DNA from 4 places in the Microbulbifer weihaiensis genome. Region 3 is predicted to be linked to each of the others. Evidence: predicted binding sites of a transcription regulator. Region 3 holds the regulator's gene; each other region holds the start of a gene.

Region 1 (7,658 bases), on a different contig from region 3:
ACGGCAAACCCATTCGATGGTTCACCACCGACCTGCCCGGCCATATCTGGCACGTGATCAACGGCTGGGAGGAAACCAGGGCCGACGGCGGCACGGACATTGTGCTGTTCGCGCCCGTATTCCGAGAATACCCGGCGACCGTCCCCATACACTCGTCCGACGAACCGCACGCGTACCTGCACAAATTCCGCTTCAACCTGGAAACAGGGGAAGTCACCGAACAGCGAAAACTGCTCGACCATTTCTATGAGCGACCAACCTACAACACCGCCTACACGGGCCGACAGAACCGCTATGCATACCTGCTGGACGAGCAGCAGAGCGGCGGCATTATGGGCAAAGGGGTGCTGAAGTACGACCTGCTGGAAGAGCGCGAACTCGAGTACTTCGATTATGGTGAATACTACGGTGGTGAAGCACTCTTTGTAGCCAGGCCCGACGCCACAGGGGAAGACGACGGCTACATCATCGACCTGCTGATGGCCGAAGACCGGGCCCACTTACTGGTACTGGATGCCCGCAACATGACCGAACTCGCGCGCCTGCACCTGCCGCAACGGGTTCCATTTGGTGTGCACGGTTGTTGGCTTAGCAATGTGCAGCTGGGGCAGCTGAAACATCCCGCATAGCAGAGTACACAACTAAAAAGGGGTGCGGTGAGTTTTCGGTTGGTTGTGCAACTCTTCTATTGACCCGTATATGTTGCACAACAATGAGGGCTGGTAGAACGCCTGTAGAATCGTTTTTCGACGCATTCGAAGACAGTGACGGTCTTTCGTCTTGGCATGCTTGATTTCATTCACGCTCAGGTACATCTGATTATCGTGCAACTCCAGCTTGCCATAGCACTCGGTGTCAAGATCGGTCAAGATGCGAATTACAGGTAGCTCCTGAGAGGCATCGAACGGCAGCACTCCGTCATTCATCAGGTTCACCACGGTGATAAGAGCCGAGGTCGTGTAAAGCTTGCAGCACACACCTTCGCTTAGGTATCAACATAGGTTTGCTGGAATACGTAGCCAATGCCTTTCAATGTCCAAATATAGAATGGATCTTGCGATCCCAGATGGTCCTGATACTAAGTTTGACTCCCTTCACTGGCTTCGTCGTCAGGACTGCTCACCTACATCAAATCCGGCAACCCCCTTATTTTCAAGGAAGTGTGTCAGATTTGAGCTAAGCAAATCTATGTCAAATGCTCCCAGCGGTGCTTGCCCTCGCAAGAATCAACCCATTGCTGTTGTTAAATAGAATTCGAAAGTTATTCTTAAATCCTGGCTTAATCGTTACATCTGTCGGAAATACGCAGTATTGGCTATCCGGACAAAGAGCATTAACTAACTCAAAGACATAACCACCCGGCTCTAAATATATAGTTATTTCTTCTCGCGTATTTAGCCACACTACATATTCGCCATCGATCTTCAAAAACACAGTTGCCAAGCTCCCCAAAAACCCTGCATCCCTAGTAATGGTTACAGGTATAGTTCGGTCACTGCTCATCGTGCGGAGATCTTTGTTATAAAGTCGCTCGCTGGGGGCGACTTTAATTTCATCCGCACTAGGAGGCTGCGTTGCACAACCGGAGATTAAGATTGCAGAAAAAACAATAAGCATAATAGAGACTTTCAAGATACTTCCTTTTTATATGAATGGTATTTCAATGGCCTTTTGATGCCCGACTCAGGTCTCCCCTTGCACACGATATTATGCCACTAAAAACCCCTAACCTAATTCACAATCGGTCAGGGCTTCAGGTAATCCTCGCCAAACGAAGCAATATTCTTGGCGGTTACTAGCTGAGGGCGTGGCGCATACCGTCTGGCAGCTCTAAAGAACAGCAGTCGCCCAAGCCAATATGCGACAACAGCCGCTGTAGTGCTGACCAACAGCATCTCAATATCGTAACCGGATAACGGAAGGTCGTGCCGGTCCTCCCTGAGGATATTCGTTGCAAACGCCCAATAAACGTTCAGCAAGTCAGCTCCGATCTGACGCCCCTGCTCAATGATGTAGTAACCCATGGCTCCACACCAGGCCAACAAGCCAAACGCAAAGGCATGCGCCTTACCTGTATATCGATTGAGTTTGTTCCAACGGGTTTGTGGCAGTTTCTGTAGCCGCTCCAAATTATCAAATAACTCCTGCCGCAACGGCATACATCTATCCATGATAGATCGCAACTCCTTGCCCAGCTTGCTGCGCGCCGAGAAAGTGCCATCCACATTCCTGGAAACGCCTTCACGCTCGCCCTTTTCGACAGCCTCGTCGATCTCAAGTTCGGCCCGACGGAGGTCTTCTACCCACTTTAAAAACGCTTCCTTTTCCCTTTCATTCAACCACACCCTTCCATGCTCATTCACAAATCGCCGACGATATTTGAGCGCACGGAATTGATTACGTACAAACCCGGCCACAAGTACAACGGGTGTTAGCAAGACGACCGCTATCACCGCGGCCACCAGAATGATCAACAAAACCAGCAGCGCATCATCTTTCGATTTCTTTCTGGCCATCCGCTCCCCCGAGAAATTTTCTATGGCTAGTATCGTTATTGTTATTCAACTGAACATCCTGATCGGAATTTACTTTGGGAAATGGAAGTTCCACACGCGCAGATATCCCTGTACCCACCAGGCCAGCTGAAAAGCTGATTCCTCGCCGCCCAAACGTTACCCCTACGCCCCTGCCACGCACAGAGAGCGAGAGAGACCTGCGAGAAACGTTCAGGTATATGAGTCCAGGTATCAGCGGCAACCTGCGGTAAAAATTTAACCGCACCATCAGCTACCGACCACTTTAACTGGATCAGGGCGCGCTAAGCTCTCTCCGCCCTCAGCATCCACACTCTCCGCCGGCCCATGCAGCAGTTCCCATACCCGCATCAACGAATAGGCGTAAAGAACAAAGATAAAACCGAACGCGATATTGAGGTTAAAGACAAGCTTTAAAATGGTGTCAAATGGTTCCGGGAATATACCGGCCAGGGAGTCCAGACCAGACTGAAATGACAGATATATACCGCAAAGATCCCGATCAAAAAAACTGATCACCGAGGACCAGATCGACACATCATTGAGGAAAAATACAACGCCCGAGTACAAAAACCCGATAATCAACCCGTGCTTAAACAGGGTTACGCGTAACACCTGACTAAGCTGTCGCTGGTTTGCAGACTTATTCCAATACAACATGCATGCCGCCAACATGACGAAAAGATAGGAAGACACTATCAGTGCAGCATTATGCTTTACCGGACAGGCCAACCCCCACCCCAGCATATAAAAAGCACAAACAGAGCCTGCAGTTTTCAGCATTACACCAAGACTGGGAAAAGACAGGTCACTCTCTTCAGAGTCGTAGAAAGTTGAAATGAGTTGATACTTTGCAAAGAAGATTGGCGTTAGAAATATTGCCGCCAGAAACACGGTAGCTGTGCCGAACAACACTGGCCAAAACTGCAGTGCGTATACGCCGGCGATCACAAGCACCAGAGCCGGAGCGGACCAAGCGCGTGCCCGCAACCAACTAATGAATTCACCAGAGTATTCTTGCCAATGCTTTATCACAGTGACTCCACCCTATTTTTTATAATTATTTTTTGAGGCCAGCCACCGATGAAAGATGATATTGGCGCCAATTCCCTCAACGATATCAGGTTTGTTTTTGTGATGGAATTCTCAGAAGTATTTTTTTCATTTTTGCCCGACCTGAGAACAGATTGCTCAGTAAATGCGCACCTCCACCGAAATTGCATCCGATACGGATACGCAGCGATAGCAAAATTGAAACCACTGAAGCTCAGCTACTTTCCTGCGGCAACCCTCACCTCCGCTCTCTGTAAAGGCTCTCCGTTCAGGCTGGGCGCAAACAGAAGACTCTTACTGATTTCGGGTAAACCACCCACAAAAGACATCAAGCCGCCTGGAACAAGACCACTCGGGTTAAAAAGGTAATTACTCAAGAGATCTGGCTTAGATCTGAGCAGGGGAAATATCGGAGGGGCGTACGGAAGGGATGGACTCAAAACGCGCTGGTGCGAGTTGATCGAACCGCGATGGCTCTCACCCGCCTACAGCGCAGACAAACAAAAAAACTTTATAAATCAGCTGCTTACATTGATACCGGAATGCCACCTTGTTCAAATGCGTAAAACTCTCATCCCAGATTGTGTAGCAATTTGCCCCCGTTAACCAGAGACGCTCTCGGCGCACTAGCTCGACAGCCCTATGCATGCGCGACAGGTAGCGCTTTGAAGTCGGCGGTGAAATCTTGTGAGAGAAACGCCCGCTGCATTTCCCAGTCGGACGACAAGCGGGCACTACCAAGAACGACCTTCCCCCTACCAAACCGCTCATTGATTAGAGCAAGGCATTCAGACACCACTCCATCGTCCCGGTGTCCAGAACTCGCGAACAGGTCATTCTGCACTTCCGACTCAACCTCAAGTGACGACAACATAATTGATGCCCTCCGGTACTCATAGTGCTCACCGAATACATCTCGAAGACAACCTCGAGCGGCCCCCACAAGTACTTGGGGAGTATTAGTCGCCGGTCGCAACTCAGTGTGTGCAGAGACCTCACGCCACTCTTTTCCTTGTGCTCGCCTCTGAACAGACACAACCAACCTCCCCGCCACACCCTGCTGAACTCTAAGCTTTTCACTTGCGAGCAATACATGGTTGGCCACAGCGGCCATCAGAGCATCGAAGTCTTGCAGCAACTTGCCGAATGTCCGACCAGAAACTATTTCATTCTTGGCTTGATCCATCGGGGTAAGCTCTATGCAAGGTGTGCCCTGTAACTCCCTGACGGTGCGCTCAAGAGTCACACCGAACGCCTTCCGTATGGTCGGCAAGTGTGCGTTGGAAAGCTCCCAGGCAGTCCCAATGCCCATAGCTTCGAGTCGCTTCGACAATCGCCGCCCAACACCCCAGACTTCACCGACCGGCAACTGCATCAAAAGTTGTTGTCGATGATACTCACTACCGATCTGTAGCACTCCTCCAGGCACACCCAGCGTCTTCGCAAAGTGATTCGCGGCCTTCGCCAACGTTCTCGTAGGGGCGATTCCAGCGCAGCATGGCATGGACGTCCACTGGCGCACGGAGGCCACCAGCCGTTGACAATGCAATGCTAGCCGTTCACCAAAGCCGTGGAAGTGCAGGAAGCTCTCATCAATGCTGTACTGCTCAACGTCAGGGCAGAACTGCTCCAGCGACGACACGAATCGGCAGGACATGTCATGGTAAAGGGTGTAGTTACTGCTTCGAGCAACCACTCCTCGCTCACGGAATAACTGCCTCACCTCGAAGACAGGAACCCCCATCTTCACCCCCATTGCTTTAACCTCCGCACACCTAGCGATCACACAGCCGTCGTTGTTGGAATAGACGGCGACGGGCTTGTGTCGGAGGCTTGGGTCGAAGGTTCTCTCGGAGGACACATAGAAGTTGTTTACATCGACAAGAGCGACCTGATTGGCCTGTAAATCCCAGCGCTTCATGCTGCCCCCCGATGGCGAGTGAGGCTGGCGATCACCACTCCATCCAAGTCAAATTGTGGAGCTCGCTCCAGAACGATGTCGGGATAGTCCGTATTACCTGCCACCAAGCGAACTGGCTTGGTTCGGTACTGCTTAACCAGGAAGCCGTCGGCACATCCCGCAATAACAATGTCACCGTCATGCAGATCACAGCTACGGTCGACAACCAAAAGGCTACCGTGGTGAATTCCGTGATCACTCATCGAGCGCCCCTCTGCTTTCACCAGGTAAGTCGCAAAGGGGCGCCGGATTAACCAGTCATGGACAGATTGAGGCTTGGGGCTGGGATCAGGCCGGCGACGATACAGGCGGATCGTAGCGGCAACCACGACGCCTATATCAGACTCAGGCGTCTGCTCACAAGGCCAATCCAGTAACTCGTCCATGTCCGCAATCCAGAGCTGGTCTCCAGCTACGGGTCGCATGGCCAAGTCCAACATGAGGTATGTACGGCCATCACTCCCCCAAGGGGACAACTGGCAAGCTGCACGTGTCGGCCAGAGCCAGTCGTCCAAGACCAAGGGCTTGGCAGAATAGGCAGCGGCTGGAGATGGAAATCCAGCTGAGACAGCGACAGGCAGGAAAGGTACGGGAATTGGCGCTACTGTATTCATATACAGTATTCTGGGCAAGCTACGAACTTCGGTCAACACTCTTGTATGAGCAGAACTGACTGGACTTTAGTCGGTACGGTTCCCTTGAGTTCAGAATGAGCTTCAAGCAACGAGCGGCACAGCCTCCGACGAATAAGAAAGACAACGATGCACGGATTTATTTCTACATGGAGGAGATATACGGCCTCTCACCAGACACCTAAAGCGACCTACCCACCCTCATTGGAGTGGAGATACGGCGTCACAAGACACGTTTTCATGCCCGATATCTCTACTTCAGGAGACCAGTCAGCGCTATACTTCCCACGACAAATCAACCCGCTGCAGCGCCGCTGTACGCACTCCCGATGAAAAACCTTCAAGATGTCTTCCTGGAGTTTGTTAACGAACAGCATCGTTTCTGGGGCAAGCTTCAGTGTAAGTATCAATACTCGTTCCCCGACCTAGAAGTATCGGCTAACGGAGATAACCTATATTGCACCCTCACCTTTAACTCAGATAGGCACTATTGCTGCTGGGCCCAAAGCTGTCATATCGGCTTTCGGTATGAGCATTACTGGGAAGAATTCAGGGAGCTACTCTCTAAAGCCGCCATGAACCCTTCAAGGCTTTGCCTGCATGTAAAGGTAAAGATATCTGCTGGAGCGACCTTCGCCAATCGTAACTGCTGCCGGCAAGATAAATTTGGTTATGATGCTCCGTTTTCTGCACTCAAGCTGCACTACGAAGACACAATTCAAGAAGCACCTACTTTCGACGAATTCATCAACGACGGGGCAGTAGATATCAGCAGCCCATTGCGCGACTGCTTCCATGACTTTAATGATCATCACGAAACTTTAGAGCAAAGACACGGAATCAAACTAAAACCCTCGCTCTATGAAACCTCAGGTGCCATCAAAGGACATACCATCTGGATTAGGCGCAGGCTGTTGTCATCCGGTGATTTCGACGATCCAGAGATACACTTCCATACCAACTTGGACATGGGTGTTGAATACTGGGATTACTTAAGATGGGTTCTGGAAACACACCAAGTTGAACTACCTCGTAGACTCAAGGTTATCTGGGAACAGATCACCGAGGCAGGAGCTACCTTCTACTCAGGATGGCCTTGGAGCTCAACGGAAACCTTTCGGGAATGGATGCTGATGTGGGAAGAGATACCGGACCAGCCTGAGCCAGAGGGGGTAGATACATCATATCCATCGCCGCTGGGCTAAGTTGCTGAGCGCATGCTTCAGGCTCAGGCGCTCAGTGTCGATGAACTCCTCAAAGTGCCCAGTGCAGGAGCCGCAATGAAAAGAGAGTTAACCGGTTTGATACGCCGCAATGCACTCGCCATTGGACTGTACCAAGCGCTTGCTGACTTTTTTCCTCTGTCCCATAGGAAAAATTCCAAGAAGACTGGTGTCGCCGCTTATCTCGCTATGAACGTAAGATGACGGAATTCAAAAAACGTTTCGGCGATTTACGAGTATCGAGAAAGCCTTTTCT
Region 2 (7,658 bases), on a different contig from region 3:
CCGTGACGTTGCGGCGCTGGGCGTCGTAGACCAGCTGCGCAGGTGCATAAAATCCCATGGGCTGGCTGTTGAGCAGCCCGCAGTAAAAGGCCGCCGGGTGATGGTGTTTGATCCAGGCGGAGAAGTAGGCCAGCAGGGCAAAGCTGGCGGAGTGGGACTCCGGGAAACCGTAGGAACCAAACCCCTTCATCTGCTCGAATAGCTGTACCGCGAAGGCATCGCTGTAGCCGTTGGCGCGCATGCCGGCGATCAGCTTTTCCCGGAACTGGATCAGGTTGCCATTTTTTCCCCAGCTTGCCATGGCGCGGCGCAGGGCATCGGCCTCGCCACCGCTGAAGCCGGCGGCGACCATGGAGAGCTTGATCACCTGCTCCTGAAAAATCGGCACGCCGAGGGTGCGTTCCAGCACCGGGCGCAGGTTCTCGTGGGGGTAGTTGACCGGCTCCAGTTTCTGCTTGCGCCGCAGATAGGGATGCACCATGCCGCCCTGGATCGGCCCGGGGCGGACGATGGCGATCTCAATCACCAGCTCATAAAAGCGCCGCGGCTGCAGGCGCGGCAGCATGCTCATCTGGGCGCGGGATTCGATCTGGAAGACGCCGACCGTATCCGCCCGGCACATCATTTCATAGACCGCTGGGTCGTCTGGCGGGATGTCCTGAAGTTTCATTTTGCGGCCATACAGCGCCATATAGGTCAGCGACTTGCGCAGGGCGGTGAGCATGCCCAGGGCAAGAATGTCCACCTTCATCAGCTTAAGGTCTTCAATATCTTCCTTGTCCCACTGGATGATGGTGCGCTCTTCCATTGAGGCGTTTTCCAGCGGAACCAGATTGCTGAGCGGCTGCTCGGTAATGACGAAACCGCCCACGTGCTGGGACAGGTGCCGGGGAAAGCCGTAAATCTGTTGCAGCAGTGTGGGGAGCATTCGGCCGGTGGTGCTGTCCGGGTCGATGCCGGCCTTTTCCATCTGTTTCGGGAAATCTTCCAGCGTGTCCCACCAGGTGCGCTCGGCCTGCAGGCGCTCGATGGTGGCGGCACCGAGGCCCAGTGCCTTGCCGATATCCCGCAGGGCACTTTTGAATCGGTAGGTGATTTTGGTGGCGGCGAGGCCGGCGCGCTCGCGGCCGTATTTCCGGTAGATGTACTGGATGATTTCCTCGCGCCGCTCGTGCTCGAAATCCACGTCGATATCCGGGGGCTCATTGCGCTCGCGGGAGATAAAGCGCTCGAACAGCAGGCCGATTTTGTGGGGGTCTATCTCGGTGATGAACAGGCAGTAACACACCACAGAATTGGCGGCGGAGCCACGCCCCTGGTACAGGATGTGCTGGCTGCGGGCGAACTGCACAATGTCGTAGATGGTGAGGAAATAGTGCTCGTATGCGAGCTCTGCAATCAGCGCGAGTTCGGTTTCGATCTGCTGCCGGATGTGCTCTTCCGGGCCCTGGGGCCAGCGGGTTTTCAGGCCATACTCCACCAGACTGCGCAGGTAGTCGCTGGCACAGGTGTCTGCGGGGATTACTTCCGAAGGGTACTGGTAGCGGAGCTCGGACAGGCAGAATGTGCATTGCCCGGCAATGGCCGCAGTGTTTTCAAGCGCGTCACTGGGGAACAGGTTTTCCATTTCCCGCAACGGGCGCAGGTAGCGCTCGGCATTTTGCTGCAGGCGGTACCCCAACTGATCCAGTGAGCAGTTGTGGTAGTTGGCATTGAGCACGTCCTGCAGGGGTTTCCTGCTGCGGTTGTGCATCAATACCGCATTGGTGGCGACCAGTGGCAGTTTATATTTCTGCGCGAGGGCAAGGAGTTTCTGGTGTTGCAGATTTTGCCCGGGAGATATGGTGTTGCGGAGAGCAATCCACAGCCTGCAGCGGAAGTGCGCCTGAAGTGCTGCGGGGATATCGGCAATTTCATCGCCGGGTATCCACAGGCAAAGCGCACTTGTGCAGAAGCGAATCACATCTTGCAGCCGGGTGTGGTAGCTGCCCTTTTCACAGCGCAGGCGCGAGTGGGATATCAGCTGGCAGATTTCGCTGTAAGCCGTTTTGTGCTGGGCCAATAAGACCAGCTGCTGGCCGTCTTCCTGCAACCGAAAAAAACTGCCGCAGATCAGCTTGAGCCGGCTGCCGGTGGCTTTGAGCTTTTCCAGTTCACTGTAGGCGCGAACTACACCGGCCATGGAGCACTCGTCGGTAATCGCAAGGGCTTGGTAGCCAAGCTCACTGGCAGTTGCGACCAGCTCTTGTGGGTGCGAAGCGCCCTGGAGAAAAGAAAAGTTGCTTTGGCAAAAAAGCTCGGCGTACTGCATACCGGTGTTTTCGTTCACTCGTCATACCGGCGTATGCCGGTATCCAGGAATGGAGTGCTGTGGTTTCGTTGTACTCCTGTTGCTGGATCCCGGATCGAGTCCGGGATGACGGGGCTCTGGTGGTTTGGGGTATACCATTGTGAGCAATTAGCGTCATACCGGCGTAGGCCGGTATCCAGAGTTAGAGTGCTGTGGTTTCGTTGTGTTCCTGTTGCTGGATCCCGGATCGAGTCCGGGGTGACGGGGTGCTTGTTGTTACTGGAGTATTTCGGAGTACAAGTCATTCCAGCTGGAGTTACTACTTTCGATCAGTGCCCGCTTCCAGGCCCTGTGCCATTTTTTAATTGCTTTTTCTCTCTGAATGGCACTTTCCATTGTGTGGTGTAATTCATACCAGACCAGCATTTTCACGTTGTACCTCTGCGTAAAACCTTCAGCTACACCTTCCTTATGCTGCCAGATCCGCTGTACAAGGTTGGATGTGACTCCCGTGTAAAGGGTGCCATTGCGTTTGCTGGCAAGGAGGTAAACGCAAGGTTGCCTTTGGTTATGAATAGACACCATGCAGAAACCAGTCCTCAGAGGTCAGATCCTGGAATACCCAGTACAGGCTGCCCTGGTTGCCGCGGGCAATGTAGTAGTCGCGGGCGTGGCGGCGGTGTTGCCACCAGTAGCCGTCGATGCGTTCCGGGCCCTGCAGCAACTGCAGCTCGCCGTCGTAAAACAGCTTGTGTTCCTGCTGCTGGATTCTCTCCGGCCTCGGCAATAGCCAGCTTGGGCGGGGTGCATTCACCGGGTGGAGCTGGTGGCCGCGTGGCTTGCTGTGCAGGGTAAGGCTGTCGGCACTGGCCCAGGCCTGCTCAGGCAGGTAGCTTTCCTTAAGCGTCACACCCGAGAGCGCTTCGTGGCCGAGGCGGGCCTTGAGCTTGTCGATCAGCTGGTAGCTCTCGTGCAGCTTGCTGCCTTCATCGAAAAAATCCTCGCGCAGGGCCTGTGCCTCCAGTGGCCGCAGCTGGTGGCAGCGCAGGGCGAGCGTCTGGACCGGTTCTTTCAACTCTACCCGCTCCAGCTGTAATTTAGTGAGGGCAATCAGCCGTTGCGGATCGAACAGTGGGCGGGAAACGTCCACGTTGACCTGTTGCTTGCCGCGGCTGCCGTAGTCCAGTACCCAGGACAACTGCTGGCTGTAGAGCTGGCGCCGCTGAAGTTGCCGGCAGAGTTCGCGCACCAGGCGCCCGGCGGGAAACAGCAGCTGCTCACTGTTATCCAGCGGGCTGGGGAAAAAGAGTTCGCTGTGAAACTCTGGTGGCGGCTCGTAAGTGGGTACCGGATCCGGACGGGTGCCGTTGAGGCGTGCCAGGTAGTCGATGAAATTACGCCCGAAGCGATTGCCGACTTCCGACAGGGGTATGGCCAGCAGCTGGCTCACCCGCTTGATCCCACTGGCATAGAGTTTGGCGATGGCTTTGTTGTTGCAGTCGAGCAGTTTGCTGGGGGCAAAGCTGATCCACTGGCGCCACTGCTGTGGGGTCGGCGGTGTTTTGGTCTCGGCCAACCACTGGCGATGCTCCGGCAGCTGGCTTAGCAGGTGCGCGGCGCAGGGGCTGTGGCCTATTCCCATAAAATGTTGAATGCGCATTTTGTGCAGCTCTTTGCGCAGCTGGTACAGCAGGTTGGCGAGGCCACCGCGCGCCTTGAGGCTGCCGCTGAGCTCCAGATACAGGCAGGCGGGGCTGCTTTCTCCCTGCTCTGTTTTCCGGTTGCTATCGGTACTGGCCCGGGGGGAAACCAGCGGGGTGAAACTGTAGCCCCACTGGGCCAGCTGTTGCAGCAGCTGGGCTTCCCGCTCCAGATCCCGTTCGAGTAATTCCAGCGCCGGACAATAGGCACAGGCGGTGGCGATACTGAGGCCAGCAGTGACATTGCGCGCCGCGGCGGCGGGGTTGGACTCCACGATCAGGTTCTTCTCTGCCACCGCCAGTGGCGTGTCTTCGCCCTGCTTGCGCGCGCGGGTGAGCGCCTCCAGAGGCAGTTTGGGAAACTGTATGCAGAGCCAGAGCATGGGGAACTCCTTCCTGAAGCGGGGGGTTAGTGCAGTGGCTGGTCGCGCCGCACCAGGTCGGCGCGGCGGGCCAGATGAATACGCTGGCCGGACTTTCCGTTCAGCTGCTTGAGCAGGTGCACTGCCAGTTGCTCGCCATCGCCCTGCAGGTGCAGGCGCAAAGCTGCGGGAGAAGGGGTGGCGGCGCTTGAGCCGGGACGGAAGTGGAAGTGCAGGCCGTCGCCTTCGCGGGCGGCCAGTTGCAGGCGGCGCAGGTCTTTGTCTGCAGGTGTCTCGTTGCCCTGCCAGCTGACCAGGGCACCACAGGCGCCGGACTGCAGTGACTGCTCCGCCGTCCAAAGCTGGTCGCGCTGCCCCCTGGGGTGAACGATGAGTAACTTCTCCAGCTGCACGCCGGCCTGAACCAGTGCCGGTGCGTAGGGAATATGGGGCGGGTTGACCAGTATCACCATGCGCCCCTGGCGGGTCATCTCCGCGAGGGTGGGCAGTAGCAGCGACATTTCACCGATACCGGCCTTGTCTACCAACAGTTCACTGGTGGCGCCGCGGGGCCAGCCGCGACTGGCGAGCAGGGCATCCAGCCCGCGGTAACCGGTCTCGATCCCGGTGCGGGGGCGGCGCTGCTGGGTGGCCAGTTGCCAGATATCCGGGCGGGTCAGCAGCTGTTGCAGGGGCTGAGGCTGTGCTGGCTGACTGCCGGCCTGTGTACTTAACTGCTTGTTTTGCATGAAGTTTTCGGCACTGTTCACGGTCTGCTTGCTCCCTGGGAGTGGTTAACTGGGTATCCATACAGTATCTACTGGCAATTTATACAGTAGTTGTTCGGGGGCGGCAAGACCGTACCAGGTTCATTGGCACTTTTTTGCACAGGGCAAACCGGCTATGATTCGGCCTCTTTATTGACCGGCAGTTTTGAACAAGCGAGGGGACAGGGTGAGTATCAAATCCGATAAGTGGATTCGTCGTATGGCTGAAAACGAAGGCATGATCGAGCCATTCGAGCCGGGTCAGGTGCGCCATGGCGCCGGGGGTGACCGACTGATTTCCTACGGCACATCCAGTTACGGTTACGATGTGCGCTGTGCCAGTGAGTTCAAGATCTTCACCAATGTGCATTCGGCGACTGTGGATCCGAAAGCCTTTGACGAAGACAGCTTTGTGGATGTGACTGGCGATTACTGCGTTATTCCGCCCAACTCCTTCGCTTTGGCGCGTACGGTCGAGTATTTCCGTATCCCGCGCTCTGTACTGACCATCTGCCTGGGCAAGTCCACCTATGCCCGCTGTGGCATCATCGTCAACGTGACCCCGCTGGAGCCGGAGTGGGAAGGGCATGTCACCCTGGAGTTTTCCAATACCACGAACCTGCCGGCCAAGATCTACGCTAATGAAGGTGTGGCGCAGATGCTGTTCTTCGAGTCTGACGAGATCTGTGATGTGTCCTACAAGGACCGCGGCGGCAAGTACCAGGGCCAGCGCGGCGTGACCCTGCCCAAGACCTGATCGTTCTATTCTGAAATTTTTTTGCCATGACTGATTTTCCCGCCCAGGCCGATGTGCTGATCATCGGCGCCGGCGCCGCCGGCCTGATGTGTGCGGCGGTGGCGGGCAAGCGTGGACGCAGCGTGCTGGTGCTGGACCATGCCAACAAAGTCGGCAAGAAGATCCTGATGTCCGGTGGCGGCCGCTGCAACTTCACCAACCTGTACACCGCGCCGGACAATTTCTACAGCGAAAACCCGCATTTCTGTAAATCCGCCCTCGCCCGCTATACCCAGTGGGATTTCATCGCCCTGGTGGAAAAACACGGAATTCCCTACCACGAGAAAACCCTCGGCCAGCTGTTCTGCGACAACAAGTCGCGGGATATTGTCGACCTGTTGCTGAGCGAGTGCCGCGAGGCCAAGGCCCAGATCCGTACCCGCTGTGAAATCCAGCGTATCGAACCGCTCGATGAAGAAAATGCCGGCAAGGGCTTTGAGGTGCATACCTCACTCGGTAAGGTCGTGTGTCAATCGTTGGTGGTCGCTACCGGCGGTCTGTCGATCCCGACCATGGGTGCCACCGGTTTCGGCTACGAGATCGCGCGGCAGTTCGGCCACAACATCATTCCCACCCGCCCGGCGCTGGTGCCCTTTACCCTGAACAAGCGCGCGCTGGAACGGCAGAAAGAACTGCCCGGTACCTCGCTGGCGGTAAATGCCGGCTGTGAGCAAGGGCATTTTCACGAGCAGATGCTGTTTACGCATAAGGGCCTTTCCGGACCGGCGGTTTTACAGATTTCCAGCTACTGGCGCGAGGGTAAAAAGGTCGAGTTTGACCTGGCGCCGGGCATGGATCTGGCTGAATGGTTGCGGGAGCAACGCGGGAAAAAACCGGAGAGCTACCTGCATACCGCACTGGGCGAGCTCTGGAGTAAAAAACTGGTGCAGTTTTTCCTGCAGAAAAATGCACTGGAAAGTAAACCCCTCAAACAGTACAGCGACGCGGCCATACAGGATGCCGGGCAAAAACTGCAGTACTGGTCGGTGATACCGGAAGGCACGGAAGGCTATCGCACCGCAGAAGTTACCCTGGGCGGAGTGGATACCAATGAAGTGTCTTCCCGCAGCATGGAGAGTATGAAACAGCCGGGCCTGTACTTTATCGGCGAGGTGCTGGATGTCACCGGTTGGCTGGGTGGTTTCAATTTTCAGTGGGCCTGGGCCTCCGCGCATGCAGCGGGAGCTGAAGTATAAAGCTCCCCGCCTCAATCACCGGCCGAGGTGCGCGTCAGGTAACATTGCAGCAGTTCTACCAACCGCGCTTTCTCATCTTCGTTGAATACGCTCAGAAGTTGATCCTGTGTGGCCACGTGGTGTGCCATCACCTTCCTGATGAGCGTGTGTCCCTTCCTGGTCAGTGCGACCTGCCTGCTCCGCTTGTCTGTAATCCCCACTTCACGCCGTATTAGACCCTGTTTTTCCAGGGAGTTCAGGCGGCTGGTCATTGAACCTGAGGTTACCAGTAACTGTTCCAGTAACTGTGTCGGCGTCAGTGTGTGTGGTGGTCCGCTGCGTAGCAGCGTAGCCAGTACATCGAAGGCGGCGTCGGTCAGGCCGTAACGGCGGAACGTCTGCGACATTGCCTGAGTCATGTGCTTGTTCACAAGCTGCAGGCGGCCTATCAGTGCCATTGCCGCGGTGTTAAGTTCTGGCATCTGCTCTGCCCAGAGCTTCTGAATATGATCCAGGTTGTTCATATCGACGCAAAGGTAATTAATCTTGAATTCAAGATACCAGTCCT
Region 3 (7,658 bases):
CGGTCGCGATAGTTGCGTGCGAAAAAAATCAGTCCACCGACCAAAGGGTGTTGCAGAAGTTCGCGATCCTCATCAGAGAGCACCAGCCCTTCGACGTCGATCATCACTGGTCCGATCTGGGCCGACATGTGTATACCTCCTGGAAATAACACAAAGGCAAGCTACTCCCGTAGCTCGCCCTGCGATGATATATGGAATACGCGACAGATCTTGTGACGGCCGCACACTGGAGATTATTGCGGCCCGGTCAACAACGCGGTCGCAGCAGGAGCCAAACGGGCGAGAGTCTCTTCGAGGCTGCTTTCGGCTCCGAAATCCTCTCTCAGGATAGCCTCGATGGCGTCAAAGCTCGAAAGCGAAAAGATTGTGGCGCCCAGCATGAAATAAAGCCGCCAGTAGAAAGTAACCGGGTCGATCCCAGGCAGCGCCTCCCTTAGCAGCCCGGCAAAACGGCGGTATGTGGATCCGTAGCGCAACACGATGAATCGACGCATATGCCCCTGCGACTGGGTATAGGCGAGACCTAGCAGACGCATAAACCGCTTTGGATCCCTGCCCTCGTTTGCCAGCCCGGCCAGCGCCACGCTGTACAGGCTCTGTAGCAGGTCATCTACCTGTAACTCGCCATCCTGGCTCGCACGCCGGCTGAGTTCTCGGTCCAGATGCTCCGTAAAAGGTGTAAGAAAGCGCTCAAACACCGCCTGAATAAGTTCTTTTTTCGAACCAAAGTGATAGTTCACCGCTGCCAGGTTTACCCCGGCGGTGCTGGTGATCGTGCGTAACGACGTCTCGGTAAATCCGCGTTCGGCGAACAGCACCTCTGCGGCGTCCAGAATGCGACCGACTGTATCTGGCTGACTCATGCCAATTCAAACCATTAATTTAAACGCTTGTTTAACACACGAGACTAGCACAGTCGGCGGCAAATGGAACAACCTCGCATCAGGCAGCTACCCCATACCCCGCAATCCCGCGGCCTGCGCGCCATCCTGCGCCTGCCGCAAAGCGGATCCATTGAACTACCGGGCTGCCGACAACAACACTAGATTGCCTACGAGAGATCAAAAATTTCGCAACAGGAGGGCATGCGCATGGCCAGAATTGCCCCGGAAATCGGTAGCTGGTTCGAGAACTTTGATACCGGCGACCTTTTTGAGGTGGTCGCGGTGGACTATCAGGGTCACAGCATCGAAATACAGTATCTCGACGGCACCGTCGACGAAATCGAGTTTGACAGCTGGCCTCAACTGCCAGTGATAGGCGCTGCTCCTCCTGAGGACGCCAATGCCGGTTACGGGCGTTTAGCGGAGGAAATGCAGGATGCGGAAGACGGGGGTTACCGAAGCCCGGTGCTTTCGCCGGCACAGAATGCCGTTGACCGGCTGGAGGGGGATAGCTTTTCCGGCACTGATGAAGGTTACTGATCACAGCCAACTGGCAACGGATTGGAATGCGCTCACGCTCACCTCACCCTGACGTGCGCGCAACATTAGGCTGCATCAGGGCGTTTCATTGCGCTCTCGAATATATTCGATAATGATTTCCGCTGCTTCATCGACCGTATCAACCAGCCGAAAAAGATTGAGATCCGAGGCATCGATACACTGCCGTTCAAGTACCGTGTTCATCAGCCAGTCCACCAGGCCTGCCCAATAGCGCTTGCCCACCAGCACAATCGGAAACCGAAAGACTTTCTTTGTCTGCACGAGTGTCAGCGCTTCAAACAACTCGTCCATTGTGCCGTAACCACCGGGCAGCGCGATAAAGCCCACAGCGTGCTTTACGAACATGAATTTTCGGACGAAGAAATAGCGAAAGTGCAAACTGATATCTAGGTAGGCATTGGGATATTGCTCGAAGGGCAATTCGATATTCAGGCCAATGGAAGAGCCCGATTCCGGAAATGCACCTCGATTACACGCTTCCATCAAACCGGGGCCACCGCCGGTTATCACCGGAATACCCTCACTGGACAGCAGCTCGCCAAGACGCACGGCCTGTTGGTACTCGGGACTATCTTCCGGGAACCGTGCACTGCCAAAAACGGTGACTGCCCCCTTGAGGCTGATCAAGCGCTCAATGCCATCGACAAGTTCCGATTGAATACGCAGCACTCGCCACGCCTCCGGCATTTTTGCATCCAGCATATGCCTTCTCCTTATTCAAACAACGCGGTTTAATTTACCGAGCCGGTCCCGGGAAAATGCGCCGAAGGCACTTAGCACGCAGTGCTGTACACCCACGACATCTGAGCGGACACGGGATATTTTCCGGCGGTACTGGTTCCTGTCTTTTCGTTACCTCCATTCAATTCGCGCTGCATCAGGCAGCAAAAAGTTTTCAGCGACACCCCAAGTTTAGCAGCCCTTTTAGCGCCCACCGTGAAAGATTGCGCTACCCCTAAATCTGTATATAATCACAGCAACTGTATAAAAATACAGACAACAGGAATGCCCATGACAAATCTCACTGCTCGCCAGGCTCAGGTTCTGGATCTGATCAAGTCCTATCTGGATGAAACAGGCTACCCACCAACCCGGGCCGAAATCGCCCAGGAGCTGGGTTTTCGCTCACCCAATGCTGCGGAAGAACACCTGAAGGCCCTTGCAAGAAAAGGCGCAATCGAAATGGTGGCCGGAGCATCCCGGGGTATTCGAATCCCGGATCACCATACTGGGCTGCCAGTGGTTGGGCGCGTAGCCGCGGGCAATCCAATACTCGCGGAAGAGAACATCGAAGAGTACTGTGAGATACCTGCGGAATTCTTTCACCCGCCAGCAGACTACCTGCTGCGAGTGCACGGGATGAGCATGAAAGACGCGGGCATTCTGGACGGGGATTTACTCGCAGTGCAGCGCACTGACAACATCCGCAATGGTCAGATTGTTGTTGCCCGAATTGATGACGAGGTTACCGTGAAGCGCTTCCGCCGCCGCGGCAACCAGGCGACGGTTCAGCTGCTGCCTGAGAATGCGGAGTTTGATGTTATCCAGGTGGATATGCGCGACAAGAATTTTGCCATCGAAGGGCTGGCTGTTGGGGTTATCCGCCAACACGCGGACTGATCCGACCTACCCCACCTGGCAGTCATGCATAAAAAAACAGGGCCCGATGGGCCCTGTTTTTTTATGTGCGGCAGCAAGCTGCCGCCAATGGTCGCAGAATTCAGTGGATCGTGTGTTCGGTGAGATCCACGTCCTCTTCTTCAAAGGGCTCAGGCTCCAGCTCATTCAAATCCTGAACGGCTTCGATACCGGCCTCGAGCATCGCGCGGGCGATGGCGACCTTGTGCTCGCGCAGGAAGTGCAGGCTCTCCTCTGAGAAATGAATGCGTACCAGCGGGTCTTCCTTGTGGCCGGCACGGCGCAGCGCCACATCGCCATTGGACAACTCGATGATTTCAAAGGTCTCAGAGGACATTCACTTCTCCAGTTACAGCGGGATTTGCGCGCAGTGTAACACAGCTGCCCACGATTACCCCGCTACCACTCCTGCCCCTGGGCACGCTGGCGAGCAATCAGCTCGCTAAGCGAACGGCACCAAAAGGTTAATTTTTGAGCACCCAGGGTATCTACCCGCGGCTCATCCAGCTGCGCCAGAGGAATCAGGGAGGCCGCTGCAGCGCCACCGGCTTTACCGACATCTGCCAACGGGTTCTGGGCGGAAAGCCGCCAGAGCCCCTTCCACGCCCAAGCCATCCCATATAACCAGCTGTCCGGGTTTTCTTCCAACCCGACCAGTTCATCGATTTCCGCACTGGTTTTCTGCCGTGCCTCGGCCAACTTCTTCAGCGCTCGGGCACTTTCCGGCTCAGCGCCCAGCCCCAGCTGGTGGGCCTGCTCGCCGAGGAACGCCCGGTAGGCCCGCCACAGGTGAAGCAGAGCCCCTTCAAGCAGTGCCGTTTCCGCAAGGGGGGGCGCATCCGCACGCGCCCCACCGGATACCACTTCAAGCAACAGCTGGCCTTTCCGCAGCGCAGAAGCCACGCTGCCGGTATAGGGGTTACTCATCAACTTTTGCTACCGGTCGGACGCTTCTTTGCGGGTGCCTTTTTCGCTGCGGCCTTTTTCTTGGCCGCCGGCTTCTTCTTGGCCGGCGCCTCTACCTGCCACTTCCCGGCGGTGTAAAACGCCTTCCAGCCCGTTGCTTTGCCGTCTTCTTCAGACTGCACGTACTGCTCCTGGGTTTTGCGGCTAAAGCGCACCACCGTGTCCCGACCCTCGTCGTCTTCCACCGGCGCGGAGAACAGGAAGCTGTACTTGGGATCAATCTCGTCCTTGTGCGGCAGCAACTCCTTGACCAGCGGCGCGCGGGTTTCACGGTTCTTCGGGAACTGACTGGCGGCCAGGAACAGACCGGATGCGCCGTCTCGCAGAATATACGTGTCATCCACTTTTTCGCAGGCGAGCTCCGGCATCGGCACCGGATCCATCTTCGGTGGTGCAGGCTGCCCGTTCTTGAGAAGCTTGCGCGTATTCTTGCAGGCTTCGTTAGTGCAACCGAAGTACTTGCCAAAACGGCCGGACTTCAGCTGCATGTCACTTCCGCACTTGTCGCACTCAATCAACGGGCCATCGTATCCCTTGATTTTGAAGGTGCCCTTCTCTACCTCAAAACCGTTACAGTCCGGGTTGTTACCGCAGATGTGCAGCTTGCGGTGCTCGTCCAGCAGGTAGCTGTCCATCGCAGTGCCACACTTCTGGCAGCGACGCTTGTCACGCAGCTGGCGGGTTTCCGCTTCCTCGTCCTTATCCGCGTCGATCGCTTCCTCCCCGGACACCAGGTTCATGGTGTTGGTGCAGCGCTCCTTGGGCGGGAGGGCGTAACCGGAACAACCGAGGAAGACACCGGTAGAGCCGGTGCGAATCTGCATGTGGCGACCGCACTGGCTGCATTCAATATCGGTGTCTGTCGGCGCATTGCGGCGCATACCGCCCTCTGCGGCCTGCGCTGCTTCGAGACGCTTGGAGAAATCAGAGTAAAACTCGTTGAGCAAGTCCTTCCAGCCCTTGTCGCCTTCAGCGACCGCATCCAGGGCCTCTTCCAGATTGGCGGTAAAGCCGTAATCCATCAGGTCGGTAAAACTTTCGCTCAGACGATCCGTTACGATATCGCCCATTTTTTCCGCATAGAAACGGCGATTTTCCAGGCGAACATATCCGCGATCCTGAATCGTGGAAATAATCGAGGCATAGGTGGACGGGCGGCCGATACCGCGTTTCTCAAGCTCTTTCACCAGCGCCGCTTCGCTGAAGCGCGCAGGGGGCTTGGTAAAATGCTGCTTGGGATCCAGCTTGTTCAGCGCGAGCTTTTCGCCAACCTTGATATCCGGCAGCACCACGTCTTCGTCTTTTTTGGACTGCTGGGGTGCAACCTTGAGGAAACCATCAAAGCGAATAACACGCCCACGGGTGCGCAGTTCAAAATCACCCGCATTGACCACCACAGAGGTAGAAGTAAATTGGGCCGGGGTCATCTGACAGGCAACAAACTGCTGCCAGATCAGCGTATAGAGCCGCTCTGCATCCCGTTCCATGCCGCTCAGCATATTGGGCTTCATTCGCACATCGGACGGACGAATGGCCTCGTGCGCCTCCTGCGCCCCCTCTTTGCTGCTATAGCGATTCGGGTCTGCCGGCAGGTACTTTTCACCGTAATTTTCGACAATGTAATCCCGAACCGAAGAAACCGCCTCGGCACTCAAGTTGGTCGAGTCAGTACGCATATAGGTGATGTAGCCAGCCTCGTACAGACGCTGGGCCATCATCATGGTCTTCTTCACACTGAAGCCAAGCCGGTTACTCGCCGCCTGCTGGAGCGTAGAAGTGATATACGGTGCGCTCGGCTTGGAGCTGGTGGGTTTATCTTCCCGCGCAACAACTTCAAAATTGCTCGCCTGCAGCGCTTTCACCGCGGCCATAGCATCAGCTTCATTCGTAGGACGGAAGGCTTCGCCGCCCTGCTTTTTCACCTCAAGCCGCAATGCATCTGATTTGGCGGTGTGCGTGTCGGCAAACAGCGTCCAGTATTCTTCTGGAATGAATGCACGGATCTCCCGCTCGCGCTCGACGACAAGACGCACGGCAACCGATTGCACGCGCCCGGCGGAAAGTCCGCGGGCAACCTTTTCCCACAACAGCGGCGAAACCATGTAACCAACAATGCGGTCAAGGAAACGGCGTGCTTGCTGGGCGTTCACCCGGTTGATATCAAGCGGGCCCGGATCTTCGAAAGCCTGCTGAATTGCGGACTTGGTGATCTCGTTGAACACCACGCGACGGTAGCGGCTTTCATCACCGCCTATGGATTCCCGCAAGTGCCAGGCAATCGCCTCTCCCTCGCGGTCCAAGTCCGTCGCGAGATAGACGTGGTCGGCGTTGGCGGCAAGCTTGCGCAACTCATCCACGACCTTCTCTTTGCCCGGGAGCACTTCGTAGTGCGCCTCCCAGTCGTGATCCGGGTCAATACCCATTCGGCGGATCAACTGCTCGCGGTTTTTCTTGCGCTTGTAGATCTCTTTTTGCTCGGGAGAAAGCTTGCGGGTCTCAGCGGCGCGACGGGCACGCTCCTTGGGATCCACTGCCTGCTTGCTGGAAGCGCCAGTTGGCAAATCCCGGATGTGACCGATACTGGACTTCACGACAAAGTCCTTACCGAGATATTTATTGATCGTTTTCGCCTTTGCCGGTGACTCGACAATGACCAGTGATTTACCCATAAGCTTCTGATTTTTAAAAGAAAATTTACTACTTTCGCGCCGCCCGATACTGCCGGATGACACCGCACGCTGCGCGAATATATATGCTTCGCCCCCGGTGCGGTCAAGCAAGCGCCAAAATTTTATTGCCCAAATGGGTCCCCATCTGCAAATTCTGACCCGCTAATTGACCGCTGGTTCAGCTGAAATTCCGCATCCGGGAGTGCCCGGAAAATCATCGAACACACCCGTTATCGACGACCGGCCGCTTCCCCGGCTGTTAACCGGTATACAGTAGACCAGATCCGCAAATGCGACAGTGGCACGACACCCCGAGAACACCACCTCACTCGGGGGAACCGCTGGCGCCCGGTGCATTTCTCTGGGGCTCGCGAATCGCTTCTTCTATTACCGGGCGCAGATCCCGCAGGGCATCGGAAACCGCCTTCATCCCGGGATCCCCGCTGCGCTCCTGCCATTGAACACCCAGACCTCCATCCGTACAGAGAACGGCCGTGGCATCGGCTGGGAGCCGGCCCAGAAGCTCTCGCAGGGGCCCATTCGCGGCCTCTGGCGCCTCACGTCCTTTATACCAGTCCCAGACGCCATCAAAGTGCATGTCATGTGTCATGCGCTTGAGCTCCAGTCCCCAGCCGGTTTTAAGCCGCCGGGGATTGCGCCAGGGCGCGATATAAACAGCGGCATTGCCCTCGCCCTGCGACGGGGGCAAAGGCTGCATCTGTACTTTGAAGCCGGATGCTGCAGCTTGTTGGCGCAAACTGGCCAGGCGCCGATCGCGACTACTGGGCTTCAGCCACATAACCGGGCCAATCACCAGGACGACGGCGAAAACAATAACAATCAGGGGAAGCCAGCTGGCCATTGCAGATTCCTTGCTCATTAAAACGCATCAATTGGGCACACATTTTTCCCTGCACGCATACCTGTGTGTCAAGCCTGT
Region 4 (7,658 bases), on a different contig from region 3:
TCGCAAATACCAGCAGAGCGACGGCATTGCCAGACAATTGCACGGCATACCGGCTCGCCGCTCGCCCTGTCCCACAGAACCGTGGTTTCGCGCTGGTTGGTAATGCCGATTGCGCTGAGATCCGCAGCCGTGATTCCCGCACGCTGTAGCGCTGCCGCGCAGACTTTTCGCGTAACCTGCCAGATTTCTTCCGCGTCGTGCTCGACCCAGCCTGGGTGCGGATAATACTGTGGGAACTCAGAGTAGCTGCGACCGCACAGCTGACCGGAATGGTCGAATACAAACGCGGTGGTGCCAGTAGTACCCTGGTCAATGGAGAGAATCATGCGGAGTGCCTGCTATTTATTCTATTTGGCAGGCGGAAGCCGGACTTCCGCCATCTGCACGTAGAATATAGTCACAGGCGCCAGACGGGGCCAGTGCCAGCGGCATAGCCCGGCTTAACGTGTTTTAGCGTCCTCGGACTGCCGATCCAGCTCTTCAATGGCATAACGCACAGCGTCACCCGAAAAGCCCCGGTAAGCCAGGTAGCGCTGCCGGCGAGCACGCTCTTTCTGCTGCTGATCCCTGGGCAGCGCATCACTGACCGGGCGCCGGAACTTGCGTAGCAGCTGATCTGCCGCAAGCTCGAACCAGTCAACCTCCTGCGCCAACTGCTCCATGCTCTCCTGTACCAGGCTATTGCCGATTCCGCGCAACTGCAGCTCCTGACGAATGCGCAGGGGACCCTGCCCACGCTGCACCCGGGAGCGCGCAAAGACTTCAGCAAACCGCTGATCGGATTGGTAATTCAGCGCCTGCAAACGCTCAAGCACCGATTCAAAGTCGGCATCGGGGAACTTTGAAACGAGCTTTTGACGCAACTCGTGGCAGGAATGCTCGCGCCGCGACAACAGGTCGATTGCCGCCGTGAACAGCGCCTGACTGGTCTGACTTCTGTCAGTTACTTGCGAATCGGGAAGGTCTGCGGGAGAGTCTCCCGGGGGGGCAGCTTCCTGCCCTCCCGGGGTGTCGGTGAGAAAAGACAATGTTAGTCTTCCAGAGATTCCGCGGCTTCCGGCTGTACCGGCGCCAGTTCACCCAGTAGCTGGGCGCGCAACTGGCCTTCAATCTCGTTGCGGATATCAACATTCTCTTTCAGGAATTTGACCGCGTTGGCCTTACCCTGGCCAATCTTGTCGCCTTTGTAGCTGTACCATGCGCCCGCCTTGTCGATCAGACCCAGCTTTACGCCGTAGTCGATGATTTCGCCCAGCATGTTGGTACCTTCACCGTACATGATCTGGAACTCCGCCTGCTTGAACGGCGGCGCCACTTTGTTCTTCACAACTTTGACGCGGGTTTCGTTACCCACCACTTCGTCGCCTTCTTTGACGGAACCGATACGACGGATATCCAGGCGTACAGAAGAGTAGAACTTGAGCGCGTTACCACCGGTAGTCGTCTCCGGGGAGCCAAACATGACACCGATCTTCATACGGATCTGGTTAATGAATACGCACAGTGTATTGGTGTTCTTGATGTTACCGGTCAGCTTGCGCAGTGCCTGGGACATCAGGCGCGCCTGCAGGCCAACGTGGGAGTCACCCATCTCGCCTTCAATCTCCGCACGGGGCGTCAGGGCAGCAACGGAGTCTACAACCAGCACATCTACCGCGCCGGAGCGCACCAGCATGTCTGCAACTTCGAGGGCCTGCTCACCGGTATCCGGCTGGGAGACGATCAGTTCATCGACGTTTACACCCAGCTTCTCGGCGTAGATCGGGTCGAGTGCGTGTTCAGCATCCACGAAGGCACAGGTGCCGCCCTTGCGCTGGGCCTCGGCAATAACCTGGAGGGTCAGTGTGGTTTTACCGGAAGATTCAGGGCCATAGATTTCAACGATTCGACCGCGCGGCAGACCGCCAATACCCAAGGCTACGTCCAGACCCAGGGAGCCGGTGGAGATGGCCGGGATGGGCTCGCGCCCCTTTTCCCCCATCCGCATAACGGTGCCCTTGCCGAACTGGCGCTCGATTTGAGACAGCGCCGCCTGTAAAGCCTTGTCTTTATTGGAATCCATGACCTTTCCCGTGTACTTGAAGATTGGTGATGGGGCGGAAGCTTAGAGAAAAATTACTGTATAAGCAACCAGTAATCGGGAATTGGCACCGAGCCGTGCGCGCCGGCGGAAACAGAACCCGTCATTCATGCTCTGCCACAATCGCCAGCAGGCCTTTCAGGGCCTCGACAACGGTCTGCGCCTGGATTTCCGCCCGCTCACCGGCGAAGTGCATACACTGGGCATTGATGGTTACGGGCTCCTGCCCCTCCCCGTGCGCCCAGGCAATCCAGACGGTGCCGACGGGCTTGTCTTCACTGCCGCCATCTGGCCCAGCGATCCCGCTGACAGCCACGGAAAGATTGGCGTCCAGGCGGTTCAACACCCCCATGGCCATCTGCCTTACCACCGGCTCGCTGACCGCACCGAACTCATCGAGGTCTTTCTGATCCACCCCAAGGAGATCGCGTTTGATGCGGTTGGCATAACTGACAATGCCCCCTTCAAACCAGTTGGACGCCCCCGCCACCGACGTAATCGCCGCAGCGATGGCGCCGCCGGTACAAGATTCTGCTGTCGTAACCTGCCAGCCCAATGATTGCAACGCGGCCCCCAGCCGGGTGGCCAGGGCCGCGATTTCCTTTTCCAGAGACACTGCCGTTCCTTTACCAGACATCACTATGGGCGCAAGGATAGCGCCCCAACCGACGGTCAGGCAAAAACCCCGGATGCCTGTCGAGATGGAAGCTCGCCATTCCGGCGCGGTGAGTTCCGTATATGTAGAGGCAGGAATCAGTACGCAAAAAATGGGGCCCTATGGGCCCCAAAACCAATTCCACGAATAGAGACCTCAGAATTGGAGGTACAAGGTGAATTGACTCCGCTAAGAGTCAGCGCCTGTATCGCTTCAAACCCGCCCTCTTCCAGAAACAAGTTATCGCAAAAAATACAGACGGAAAGAATATATTATTCCCAAAGAGGTAATTCAACCGGAATATAGTATCGAATGCACAGTTGGCGTAATTATTCCTGTCGGCGGAAAATATCGACCGCGCGGCGACTGCGGTCAAACATGCCTTTTGCCTGCTCATCCCGCTGCGACATCAAAATAAAAAGCATGTCCGTCACCATGAACTGCGCTGTACGCCCGAGGATCGAGGAACTGCGCGCTTCGGATTCGTTCGCGACACAAAAAAGCTTCACCGACGCGAGCTCCGTCAGCGGATTTCTCGTATAGCGGGTGAGGGAAATGATTTCCGCGCCCTGGGCGGAGGCGGTTTCGGCCACCCGGATGACATCCTGGGTCAGGCCCGATTCGGAAATGGCGAGCACCAGATCACCGCTACCGAGCGTTGCGGCGTTCGCGACCTGTACATGGGTATCACTCTCCGCGATCACGGATTTCCCCAACTTCATCAGTTTGAACGCCAGGTCTTTGGCAACGAGAGAAGAGGCGCCCACCCCTGCCAAAACGATACGCCCGGCAGAGTTGAGTTTGTCGACCGCTTCGAGCAACACCGCCTCCGGATTGATCAGCAGCGTCTCGTTCAGGGCCAGATTCTTTCGCGCAATCAACTTCTGGGCCACGGTGTTAACGTCGTCATCGCTGCATATATCGCCGTGAATGGCCTGCGGCAGCATAGCCGTGCGCGCTACCGACTCGGTCAGTGAGAGTTTGAATTCCGAGTAGCCCCGATAGCCGAGCTTCTGGCTGAACTTCACCACACTCGATTGCGACACGCCGATTCTTTCTGCAAGGCGCTTCGAGGAGTGACTTCTGACGGCATCGACATTATCAAGCAGGTAGTCGGCAATACGCCGCTCATGATTCGACATGCCATTGCGCATTGCACGAATTTTCGCCAACGACCCCATCTTTCCCCCTCTCCCCGAATACACCTGGTGGTATGGCGGCAAACACCGCGTCTCAATGACTGCGCCAAGAGAAATGCTTTGCGCACCCAAGGAATAAATGATAACAATATAATGACAATCTAAGAATAATTTAGTTAACCCGCTTGCTGCGAGCGGGTTACCGCCGGAAGAGCACCCAACAAGATGGAACTGCAGTTTACCGCGCTGGACTGGGCAATCTTTGCAACTTATGCCGCCATCGTCGCCGGCTCGGGCTACTATTTCAGCCGGGTTAAGGCCAACGACAGCCGCGATTACTTTCTTGCCAAAAACGCCATGCCCATGTGGATGGTGGCGATCTCAACGCTGGCTACCGTTCAGTCCGCAGCCACCTTTCTCGGCGGCCCCGACCTGGGGTACCGCGGCGACCTGACCTACCTGTTCACCAACCTCGGCGCCGTCATCGCCGCGGTGATTGTTGCACGTACACTCATCCCCCGCTTTTACGCCAGCCGCGTCACCACCGTCTATGAGTTGCTGCAGACACGGTTTGGGCAATCCGCCAAGCACGCGGCGGGCACCATCTACCTGCTGGGCCGCGTCTTTGCCAGCGGTGCGCGGCTTTACATGGCCGGCATTGCGGTCTCCATGATCCTGTTCAACGACATCGCGGCCGGCCACGTCATCACGGCCACGCTGCTTCTCGCAATCGTCGGGCTGTTCCAGACCCTGATCGGCGGTGTGCGATCCGTGATCCAGAGCGACGTACTGCAGTGCGCCGTGTATGTTACCGCTGCCATCGCGGTAGTGTCCGTCCTGCTTTGGCAAATTCCCGTCGATATGGGCGACATCGTCACGGCACTTGCGGCCCCCGGCGAAGGACAGCCATCAAAACTTACCCTGATCGATACCAGCTGGAATCTCGCCGACCCATTCAATATCTGGGCAACGTTGACCGGGTTTGTGCTGCTGAACATCGCAGCATTCGGCCTGGATCAGGATGTTACCCAGCGCCTGCTTACCTGCAAGACACCACGCGACGGTGCCCGCGCGGTATTGTTTTCGGTGATTCTTGTCGTGCCGGTAATGGCAATTTTCATGGGCATCGGCCTGCTGCTGTACATCTTTTACCAGAAGACCGAGCTGATGGGCGGCATGGCAATTTCCCAGCCTGGCGGCGGCGATGTCACCGTGTTTATGCATTATGTCCTGCATGAAATGCCCGCAGGCTTGCGCGGGCTGGTCACCATCGGGGTCATCGCGGCCGCGCTTTCCACCCTGAACTCGAGCCTCAACTCAATGGCCAGCGTGCTTACAGAGGATCTGTATCGCAACTGGCTGGAACGGCGGCAGATCAGCAAGCCATCGTCCCACTTTGTGCGCGCCGGCCGCTGTGGCATGGCGGTTATCGCCCTATGCCTCAGCGCCATGGCGATCCTCTGCTTCTACTGGCAACAGATCAGTGACCTGCCTCTGATCACCTTTGCCCTTTCCGTTATGGTCTTCGCGTACTCGGGATTACTCGGGGTCTTTTTCACGGTGCTGTTCACCAGTCGCGGTAGCAGTACCAGTGTGATCATGGCACTGGTCACCGGCTTCGTCGTTACCCTGCTTCAGCAACCCTGGATGATAAGTGCACTGACGGGCAACGAGAGCCCGGTTGAAATTGCATTTCCGTGGCAGCTCTGCGCAGGCACCCTGGTTTCTTTTGCAGTCTGTAATCTGGGCAAGCCAGCCCAGTCCCACCTTGAGACGGAACTCAAAGGTATCGAAACATGAGCGACTACTTTATTGGCATTGATGGCGGTGGCACCAAAACGCTGGCCAGGCTGGGGCGTGGCCGGGACACCCTGATGGAAATTGGCGCTGGGGGAAGTTCCCTGACCCAGGATCTCGGTGGCGCGATCAATACAGTGCTCGGCCTGTGCCGGGAGTTGATGGCAAAACAGCAGATTCAGCCGCAACAGGTTTCCATTGCCTGCGGCCTGGCCGGTGCCGGTGACACCGCAGCGGCCAGCCAGCTCAGCGCGCGTCTGCGAGACCTTGGGCTGGCGGAAGTTACCGTCACTTCGGATGCCCAGACGTCCTTGCTGGGCGCAGGCGCCGGCCTGCCGATCGTGGTGGTTTCCATTGGCACTGGCTCAGTCGCCATTCGCCTGTCCAGAGATGGCCATATCCGGCAATTTGGAGGCTGGGGACTGGCAATCGGCGACGAGGGCAGCGGTGCGGCTATTGGCAAAAGCGCCGTGCGTGCACTGTTGTGGGAGCTCGATATTCACAGCCGTGCGGTAAGCGCCCTCTGCCAGCAGGTCATGGTCAAAGTCGGGATACAGCGGCCAGCCATCTTGCGCTGGCTGCGGGAAGCCGGGTCGCGGGAATATGCCGCGCTCGCGCCGCTGGTGTTCAGCCATTTACCGTATTGCCAGCAAGCCCACGAGATCATTACCAAAACGGCCGGGGAAATCGATCGCCTGATCGCCGTGGCCAATGACAACCAGGATCTTCCCCTGACCCTTCTCGGCGGGCTGGCCGACAAACTGAGTCCGTTTCTGTGCGAAGCCCATCAACAGAAACTCATTGCTCCCTTCGGCACCGCGCTTGATGGCGCCTGCATGCTGGCACGCAAAGAGGCTCGACTCGAAATTGCACCGGCATTCACCATGTAACGTATACATTCAGAGAGTTGACCATCGCCATGAACCAAAAGCTGATTCAAGAACTGGCGCTACTCACCAGCGAAGCGCGCAACCCAGACACACAAGATATAGACCTGCTTCCGACTGAAGACATCCTGGGGAAGATCAACGATGCTGATCGTGAGGTTCCCCCTGCGGTATATCGGGAAATCCCACATATTTCCCGTGCCGTTGATGCGATAGTCGAGGCATTCAAGTCCGGCGCCCGGCTTATCTATATGGGTGCAGGAACCAGTGGCAGGCTCGGGATTCTCGATGCCGTGGAGTGCCCCCCCACCTATGGTGTGGGTGAGGACATGGTCGTAGCCCTCATCGCGGGTGGCAGCGAGGCGGTGTACCGCGCCCAGGAAGGCGCCGAAGACAGCTTTGAACTCGGCGGTGAAGACCTGAAAAATATCGGACTGACGCCACAGGATGTAGTGGTAGGCATCGCCGCGAGCGGGCGTACCCCGTATGTTATCGGTGGCCTGCGCTATGCCCGTCAACTGGGATGCGTCACGGTCGCGCTGTCCTGCAACCGCGCCGCGGCCATCGCGGCTGAAGCAGATATCGCGATACTCCCGGAGGTCGGCCCGGAAATCCTCACCGGCTCCACCCGGATGAAAGCGGGCACGGCCCAGAAACTGGTGCTCAACATGCTCACTACCGCGAGCATGATTCGGCTGGGCAAAAGTTTTTATAACCTGATGGTGGACGTGAAGGCCACCAACGAAAAACTGGTCAGCCGAACCCGTCGCATCGTGATGGAAGCGACCGGTGTGGAGCTGCAGGAAGCCGATCGGGTACTGAGCCAGTGCGAGCACAATGCAAAGCTCGCCATCATGATGATCCTGAGCGGGCTGGATCGGCGTGAAGCAGAGATTGCACTCCGTAACGCCAATGGTTTTTTACGGCGTGCGCTGCAAACCCTGGGAATGAAAACATCCCCAGCCACACCCGCAGAAAGCGCCAAGCCGGAGGTTCGGGAGAGGTGTGGCGAGGAAGCCGTCTACTGAAGGCAGTGATCCACCAGGTAGAGACCGCGCAACAGCCTGTTCACACTTTCCTGGTTCAGACTTTCCAGAAAA

The links. The regulator LexA, encoded in region 3, represses DNA repair genes until DNA is damaged. The targets are predictions, from matches to a motif close to ACTGTNTNTANANACAGT.
Region 1: the regulator LexA is predicted to act here: its motif matches at 6,151-6,168, upstream of ACNKU7_RS12115 (LexA family protein).
Region 2: the regulator LexA is predicted to act here: its motif matches at 5,150-5,167, upstream of imuA (translesion DNA synthesis-associated protein ImuA).
Region 4: the regulator LexA is predicted to act here: its motif matches at 2,118-2,135, upstream of recA (recombinase RecA).

What each region holds. Positions count from the first base shown of each region.
Region 1 is NZ_JBLWFL010000008.1:175,106-182,763, forward strand. It holds gene ACNKU7_RS12085 (carotenoid oxygenase family protein) at 1-629, shown strand, start outside; gene ACNKU7_RS12090 (hypothetical protein) at 1,192-1,632, opposite strand; gene ACNKU7_RS12095 (hypothetical protein) at 1,746-2,516, opposite strand; gene ACNKU7_RS12100 (DUF4236 domain-containing protein) at 2,491-2,784, opposite strand; gene ACNKU7_RS12105 (hypothetical protein) at 2,784-3,569, opposite strand; gene ACNKU7_RS12110 (Y-family DNA polymerase) at 4,228-5,508, opposite strand; gene ACNKU7_RS12115 (LexA family protein) at 5,505-5,933, opposite strand; gene ACNKU7_RS12120 (hypothetical protein) at 6,509-7,384, shown strand; gene ACNKU7_RS12125 (hypothetical protein) at 7,460-7,606, shown strand.
Region 2 is NZ_JBLWFL010000013.1:149,994-157,651, forward strand. It holds gene ACNKU7_RS14485 (error-prone DNA polymerase) at 1-2,311, opposite strand, end outside; gene ACNKU7_RS14490 (GIY-YIG nuclease family protein) at 2,567-2,875, opposite strand; gene ACNKU7_RS14495 (Y-family DNA polymerase) at 2,859-4,373, opposite strand; gene imuA (translesion DNA synthesis-associated protein ImuA) at 4,400-5,122, opposite strand; gene dcd (dCTP deaminase) at 5,307-5,876, shown strand; gene ACNKU7_RS14510 (BaiN/RdsA family NAD(P)/FAD-dependent oxidoreductase) at 5,903-7,111, shown strand; gene ACNKU7_RS14515 (MarR family winged helix-turn-helix transcriptional regulator) at 7,123-7,614, opposite strand.
Region 3 is NZ_JBLWFL010000006.1:79,402-87,059, reverse strand. It holds gene nagZ (beta-N-acetylhexosaminidase) at 1-128, opposite strand, end outside; gene ACNKU7_RS08580 (TetR/AcrR family transcriptional regulator) at 234-863, opposite strand; gene ACNKU7_RS08575 (DUF6763 family protein) at 1,092-1,424, shown strand; gene ACNKU7_RS08570 (LOG family protein) at 1,500-2,147, opposite strand; gene lexA (transcriptional repressor LexA) at 2,457-3,065, shown strand; gene ACNKU7_RS08560 (hypothetical protein) at 3,166-3,420, opposite strand; gene ACNKU7_RS08555 (DUF6586 family protein) at 3,483-4,010, opposite strand; gene topA (type I DNA topoisomerase) at 4,010-6,718, opposite strand; gene ACNKU7_RS08545 (hypothetical protein) at 7,044-7,580, opposite strand.
Region 4 is NZ_JBLWFL010000005.1:8,986-16,643, forward strand. It holds gene glpK (glycerol kinase GlpK) at 1-326, opposite strand, end outside; gene ACNKU7_RS06420 (regulatory protein RecX) at 441-1,028, opposite strand; gene recA (recombinase RecA) at 1,031-2,062, opposite strand; gene ACNKU7_RS06430 (CinA family protein) at 2,184-2,696, opposite strand; gene ACNKU7_RS06435 (MurR/RpiR family transcriptional regulator) at 3,065-3,916, opposite strand; gene ACNKU7_RS06440 (sodium:solute symporter) at 4,100-5,674, shown strand; gene ACNKU7_RS06445 (glucosamine kinase nucleotide-binding domain-containing protein) at 5,671-6,561, shown strand; gene murQ (N-acetylmuramic acid 6-phosphate etherase) at 6,591-7,586, shown strand; gene ACNKU7_RS06455 (acyltransferase family protein) at 7,642-7,658, opposite strand, start outside.